2 regions of the Rhizobium sp. CB3090 genome follow, and region 2 is predicted to be linked to the other one. Evidence: riboswitches for the same ligand, from Rfam matches in the RefSeq annotation. Region 2 holds a riboswitch; the other holds the start of a gene.
The links. A riboswitch is a leader RNA that binds a small molecule or an ion and turns the genes downstream of it on or off. The one in region 2 is predicted to bind FMN.
Positions count from the first base shown of each region.

Region 1: it holds a riboswitch for FMN, as region 2 does, so the genes downstream of both, ribB (3,4-dihydroxy-2-butanone-4-phosphate synthase) here and QA646_RS09700 (6,7-dimethyl-8-ribityllumazine synthase) in region 2, are expected to answer to the same signal.

Region 1 covers NZ_CP121663.1:117,999-121,203, forward strand. The annotation lists gene QA646_RS19360 (cache domain-containing protein) at 1-298, opposite strand, end outside; gene QA646_RS19365 (DUF1127 domain-containing protein) at 859-1,089, shown strand; gene ribB (3,4-dihydroxy-2-butanone-4-phosphate synthase) at 1,229-1,870, opposite strand; FMN riboswitch at 1,990-2,135, opposite strand; gene QA646_RS19375 (glucose 1-dehydrogenase) at 2,243-3,025, opposite strand; gene QA646_RS19380 (SDR family oxidoreductase) at 3,051-3,205, opposite strand, start outside.
Region 2 covers NZ_CP121662.1:2,003,364-2,006,568, reverse strand. The annotation lists gene QA646_RS09715 (methyltransferase domain-containing protein) at 1-188, shown strand, start outside; gene phnF (phosphonate metabolism transcriptional regulator PhnF) at 190-918, shown strand; gene QA646_RS09705 (VOC family protein) at 924-1,274, opposite strand; gene QA646_RS09700 (6,7-dimethyl-8-ribityllumazine synthase) at 1,332-1,808, opposite strand; FMN riboswitch at 1,899-2,047, opposite strand; gene QA646_RS09695 (ABC transporter ATP-binding protein) at 2,138-3,199, opposite strand.

The DNA of each region.
Region 1 (3,205 bases), on a different replicon from region 2:
AGACAAAGAAATATCCGTCCTTGCCATAGTCGAGCGAAGCCAGGATCGCCGCGACCTTTTCCTTGGCGGCCTGATCGTCCGCAGCCGCATCTCCATAGGTCGCCTGGATCGCCGAAAGGGCCAGATGGGTCAGATTGAGGATTTCCGTTTCCTTGGACTTCAGCATGTTCTGTTCGAAGGTCGCGATATTGACTTGCGTGAGGTTCGCCGATTGCCAAGTGATGAAGCTCGTGATCGCCAGTATCGCGATCACAAGCGGAATGATCGCCAGCGCAATGATCTGGTGCCTTAGCGACAAGAGATGGTCCTCCCAAGATTTCCCGGCCGATTTCGTCCGCTACTCTACTCTTCACGGACCGCCGAAACATCTTGCACTAAAGCGGCAAGGATAATGCGTGGTCAAGTATAGCGCCTGCCGAGCAAGTCACTTGTCGCTGAATGGAGTGGGTAGATGATAGCGAGTCCGGGCCGAAGAGTATGGCAATAGTGTTGCTTTCTCGCAACGATTCCGCCTGATATTCTACAATGTGAAATTGCATGCTTGCCGATTGGCCGATCTCGTGTAACATAGCCGCATCCGCAATCAAATCAGAGGAGGCGTGAAATGAAATCCATTCTCGTGTTTAATCGCTTCTCTGGCGGAACAGCCATGGTGGTGTCGATGCGACATGTATCAAACCAAAGCCACTACGGTCATCCAGGCTACTAAGCCTTCGGATTTTCTGCCCGTTTAGTATTTCCCTCATTATCTTGACGTGACCGGCTACCGGAGCGTTCGCTCGCGTTTCCGCGTCTGTATCCGCGCGTCTTTTGACCTTCGAAAGGACCTGGCTGCATAGTTGCGCCGGGAAAGAAACTATGCGTGAAGCACAATCCTTAGTTGCCGGCACTCTTGCGGCGACCGTTGATGAACTTTGCCTGAAATTCGGCGTCCGGAAGACCGCGTTTGCGTTGTTCCTCGCCGCGTGGAGGCATCAGCAAACGGTAAATCAAACCTCTCAACTGTCCAATCGTATGCGCCAGGATATCTGCCTTCCGGACGGTGAGGAAACGTCCGGATTTCCTGTTTGGAATCTCCGGGTATGGTAAAGGGTCGAACTGACTACGGGGCGAGGGGTGTCAGATACGCCTCTCGCTCCATTCCCGGCCGGCTCAGCGCAGGTCTGGAATGTTATGCAGGCATGGCACGCCCGCAATTGGGCGTCCTGCCTGCATTTATCTATAATGATTAGGCGGCGGACATTTCCCGCGTCGCCAGGTCGCGCTGACGAGCCAAATAGGCGATCAGATCTTCGATCGTCACCAGAAGAAGACCGTGCCGTTCGGCAAACTTCTCAAGATCCGGAAGCCGCGCCATGGTGCCGTCGTCATTGGCAACTTCGCAGATCACCCCCGATCCCGAATGGCCGGCAAGTCTTGCGAGATCGACGGCTGCCTCGGTATGGCCGGGACGTCCAAGCACGCCCGCCGGGTGTGCGCGTAGCGGAAAAATATGCCCCGGGCGGGCAAAGTCGTCAGGCTTCGTGCCTTTTGTGACGAGGGCGCGGACCGTTGCCGCGCGATCGGCTGCGGAAATCCCTGTCGTCGTTTCCGGAATATAGTCCACGGACACCGTGAAGGCGGTCTTCAGAAGCTCGGTATTGCGCGGAACCATGAGGGGAATGTCGAGCTCATCCAGCCTTTCACCTTCCATTGCCACACAGATCAGTCCGCGTGCGTAATTCATCATGAAGGCAATTGCCGCAGGCGTGATAGCATCAGACGCAATCACAAGGTCGCCCTCGTTTTCCCGATCCTGATCATCAACGACAACAACGATCTCGCCACGCGAAATCGCCGCGATTGCATCTTCGATTTTAGAAATTGCCATGCACTTTGCCTTTCAAGGGTTAGCCGCTTTCGCAGCATCCAAGACTTCTTTCGAAGTCACTGTTTATCCCTTGGGCGAACAAGCCTGCGGACGCGCAACAACACCGGTTGCGCTCGCACGGTTGCTCTCTTCCATCCGGACTTTAACCGTCGGCCCCGGCCTCTCACCGGGTCTGCTGACCCTCCGCGATCCACGGAGGCGCTCGCGGGCTCCGAGTTTCCTCGATACCGCCGGTGGGGAGTTTCACCCCGCCCTGAGAACGCGGATAAGATAGGCGATCGATATGGCCTCCCGCAAGAGGGCAGTTTCCCTCTCACTGTTCTTTATGCGACGCAACCGATGAACAGATTGTTTTCTCTTAACCGACCGCGGTCAGGACATGATGAGACCGCCATCGACATTGATCGTCTGCCCTGTGATGTAGGCCGCATCGTCACTCGCGAGAAAGGTGACGAGGCCGGCGACGTCTTCGCCTGAACCGGCGCGCTTCATCGGAATGCCTTCGACCCACTCCTTCATCAACTCGCCCGGACCGTAATTGCCGAGCAGCTTGCCCCAGGCCTGATCATTATAGGCCCACATGTCCGTCTCGATGATGCCAGGGCAGAAGGCATTGACGGTTATGTTTTCGGTGGCGACTTCCTTTGCGAGGCTCTGCGTGATCCCGACCACGCCCATCTTCGAGGCGGCATAGTGCGGCGTATAAATGAAGCCGTCGCGTGCCTGCCCCGATGCCGTGTTGATGATACGTCCGCCGCGACCATGCTTGCGCATGCGCAGGATCGCTTCCTGCGCGCATAGGAAGACCCCCTTGGTATTGACCGCCATGACCTTATCCCACTCGCCTTCGGTCATGTCTTCAATCCGTGCGATCGTAATGACGCCGGCATTCTGGATCGATACGTCGACCGAACCAAAGGCATTTTCCGCCGCGTCATAAAGAGCCTTCACGCTTGCTTTGTCCGTGACGTCGCCGACGAAAGAGATCGCTTTGCCGCCGTCCTTCCTGATCTGCTCGGCAACGGAGTGCACCGACTCTTCATTGGCGGAAACGACGAGATTTGCACCTTCTTTCGCAAAGCGTCTTGCGATGGCGGCACCGATGCCCCGGCTACCTCCAGTGATGACGACGGTCTTGTTTTCGAAGCGGTTCATTTGGATTTCTCCCAGTCAATCGTTATCACCAGCAGCAGAAGCCGCCGTCGACCAGCAGGTCGACACCCGTGACAAAGCTTGCCGCCTCCGAAAGCAGGAATACGGCAGGGCCAACCATCTCATCGACCGTTGCCATGCGCTGCATCGGGGTCTGCTCTTCAAACAGCTTTGTCTGGTGGA
Region 2 (3,205 bases):
AGGATCGGTCCCCGCAGGACTATATCGACGCCTTCATTGCCGCAGGATTCAATGTCTCCGTCAAGCGCTTCGGCTATGACGGCTTCGTCAGCGGCGCGAAGGATCGCAAATATTATCCGAGCATTCTCGATGCTCTGGCTTATCCCGCCGAATACAAGCTGTTGTTCCGGCTCGAAAAGCGCCTGTGACATGGAGACGATCGATCGCAAGAGCGGCAGCGCTCTCTGGCATCAGATCGGCGAAATCCTGGCGGCTGATATCGCCGCCGGGACCTTTGCTCCCGGCGCCAAATTGCCGACCGAGCCCGAGCTTATGGAACGCTTCGGCGTCAGCCGCTTCACCGTCCGCCAGGCGCTCGGTCATCTGGAGCAGCGGGGCCTCGTGCGTGCCGAGCAAGGGCGGGGAACCTTTGTCCATAAAGGGGCTCTCGACTATACGCTGTCGAAGAAGACGCGGTTCTCCAAGAATTTGATCGAGCAGGGATTCGAGCCGGGCGGTGAATTACTGATCCATGAGATCGTTGCAGCGTCGGAACGGGTCGCGGCGCGGCTGAAGCTAGCGTCCGGCGCGCCGGTCATCCATCGCCGCGGCGTGATGACGGCAGACGGCGTTCCCGTCGAACTCGGCGACAGCTATTATCCGGCCGACCGCTTTCCTGATTTCGATAGAGCGAGGCTGCAATACGAGACTATCAGCGCGGCGCTCGTGAGCTACGGCGTCCACGACTATGTGCGTCTGTCGACGGAGATCGAGGCACGCATGCCGAGTGCCGAGGAGGCGCGGTTGTTGCGGCAGCCAAAATCCGCACCGGTATTGGTGATCCTCAAGGTGGATGTCGATAGCGATGGCGTGCCCATCGCCTATGCCGAGACTCTATGGTCGGCGGAGCGGGTGACCTTCAAGATCGATTTGGGATGAATGGCCTATCGGTGCGACAGAATATTCACGATCTTGCCGAACGGGTCGCGGACATAGAAACGCCGGACGCCCCAGGGTTCATCATTCAGATCGTAGACGATATCGAACTGCATTGATTGGGCGCGCTGATAGACTTGATCGACATCGTCGACCTCGATCGAAAGATCAGGCACGATCGTGCCTGATCCGCCTTCGCTGGCTATGCTGATCTGCGGGACGGTCTGTGCGTTCGAGGCGAAGGTCTTGATCCAGCCGTGGTCCATGACGATATCTAAGCCGAGTAGGTCGCCATAGAAGACTTGAGCGCTGGCGGGATCGGCAGCATGCAGATTGGGCACAATTCTAAGGACGGTCATGCGATGCTCCTTGCCGGAGAAATGGAGGCGGGCCTTTACCGCCTCCGTCATCTTAGCTCAGACAGTCACCGATGGCAGCAGCTTGGCGCGTTCGCTCAATATCTGTCGGCAGGCATTTGCCACTTCCTGACCCTTGATGACGAAATGCTGCTTGAAGAAATGAATATGCGCTTCCGTCTCCTGAAAATGGTGCGGAGTCAGCACGGTCGAAAGAATCGGCACGCCCGTATCCAGTTGCACGCGCATCATCGCGTCGAGAACGGTATCGGCAACGAAGTCGTGGCGGTAGATGCCGCCGTCGACGACGAAAGCGGTCGCGATGATCGCGCTATAGCGGCCGTTGCGCGCGAGCGTCTGGGCATGCAGCGGGATTTCCAAGGCACCCGGTACATCGAAAATGTCGATGGGGGAGGCGCCCTCGGTCTTCTGCCATTCGGCAACGAAGGAATCGACGCACTGATCGACGATGTCGGCATGCCAGCGGGCTCGGATCAACGCTATGCGGCCCGGTTGTGTCGAAATGGAAATGGTCATTAATTTTGCCTTTCAAGGGTTTAACTCAATATCCCTTGGGCGAACACGCAAGGTCGCAGAAGCCCCCTATGCGAAGGAGCCTTCGACCTGGCTTGCTCTCTTCCATCCGGACTATACCGTCGGCTCCGGCCTCTCACCGGATCTGCTGACCCTTCCGGCAGAACCGAAAGGCGCTCGCGGGCTCGGAGACCAGTCTCCATACCGCCGGTGGGGAATTGCACCCCGCCCTGAGAACGGCTGGACTATAGATGCGGTGCAACAGAAATCAAAGAAAAACGCCGGGCGATTTACCCGGCGCTTGCGAAAAATCTGTCCAATTGTTCCGTCGATCAGTCCTGAATGACCAGCAGATCGGAGGAGGCGAAACGCAGCGTGACCCTTTCCCCGACGCTGGGAGGCATCATGCCCGGGCTGTTGAACATGTCGAAGGAGATGGTGTTGCCACCGACATTCATGCGCGTGCGGATGACCGAACCCAGGAAGTGAGCCGAGGAGACTTCGCCGGTCAAGGCAGTGTCGCCCTTGGCCGATTCTGCCAGCGAGCCGGCTTCCGGACGCAGCGCCAGCGATACGGTGTCGCCGGGCTTGTAGGCGGTGACCGATTGCTTCAGGGTTACACCCTGATCGCCAATCATGATGCGGTTGCTGTCCGGGTCGACGACCTTGCCTTCGATGAGGTTCAAGGTGCCGACAAAGGAGGCGACGAAGCGGGTGGCGGGCCTGTTGTAGATTTCGAAGGGCGTGCCGATCTGATCGGCGCGGCCAGCGTTCATGACGACGATGCGGTCGGAGATCGACAAAGCTTCTTCCTGGTCGTGCGTCACGAAAACGGTGGTGATGCCGAGCTGTTGCTGGATGGCGCGGATTTCTTCGCGTAGCGAGACGCGGATCTTGGCATCCAGCGCCGAAAGCGGTTCGTCGAGCAACAGAAGCTGCGGCTTCACAGCGATGGCGCGAGCAAGCGCTACGCGCTGTTGCTGGCCGCCCGACATCTGGAAGGGATAACGGCCGGCGAGATGGTCGAGCTTGATCAGGCCGAGCATTTCCTTGACCCGTTTGTCGATTTCGGGCTTGGCCATACCGGCGACCTTGAGGCCGAAGGCGACATTGTCATGCACGGTCATGTTCGGAAACAGGGCATAGGCCTGGAATACCATGCCGATGTTGCGCTGGTTCGGCTTCAGCGGACGCTGGTCTTTGCCGTTGATCGTCAGCGTGCCAGCGGTCGGCGTTTCGAAGCCGGCGATCATGCGCAGAACGGTCGTCTTGCCGCAACCCGACGGTCCGAGGAAGGAGATGAACTCTCCCTTCTCGATATGCATGGTGAAGTCGTGAACGACCTGCACCTCGCCGAAGGATTTTTTGATGTGTGTGAGTTCGAGAAAAGCCATGGTGTG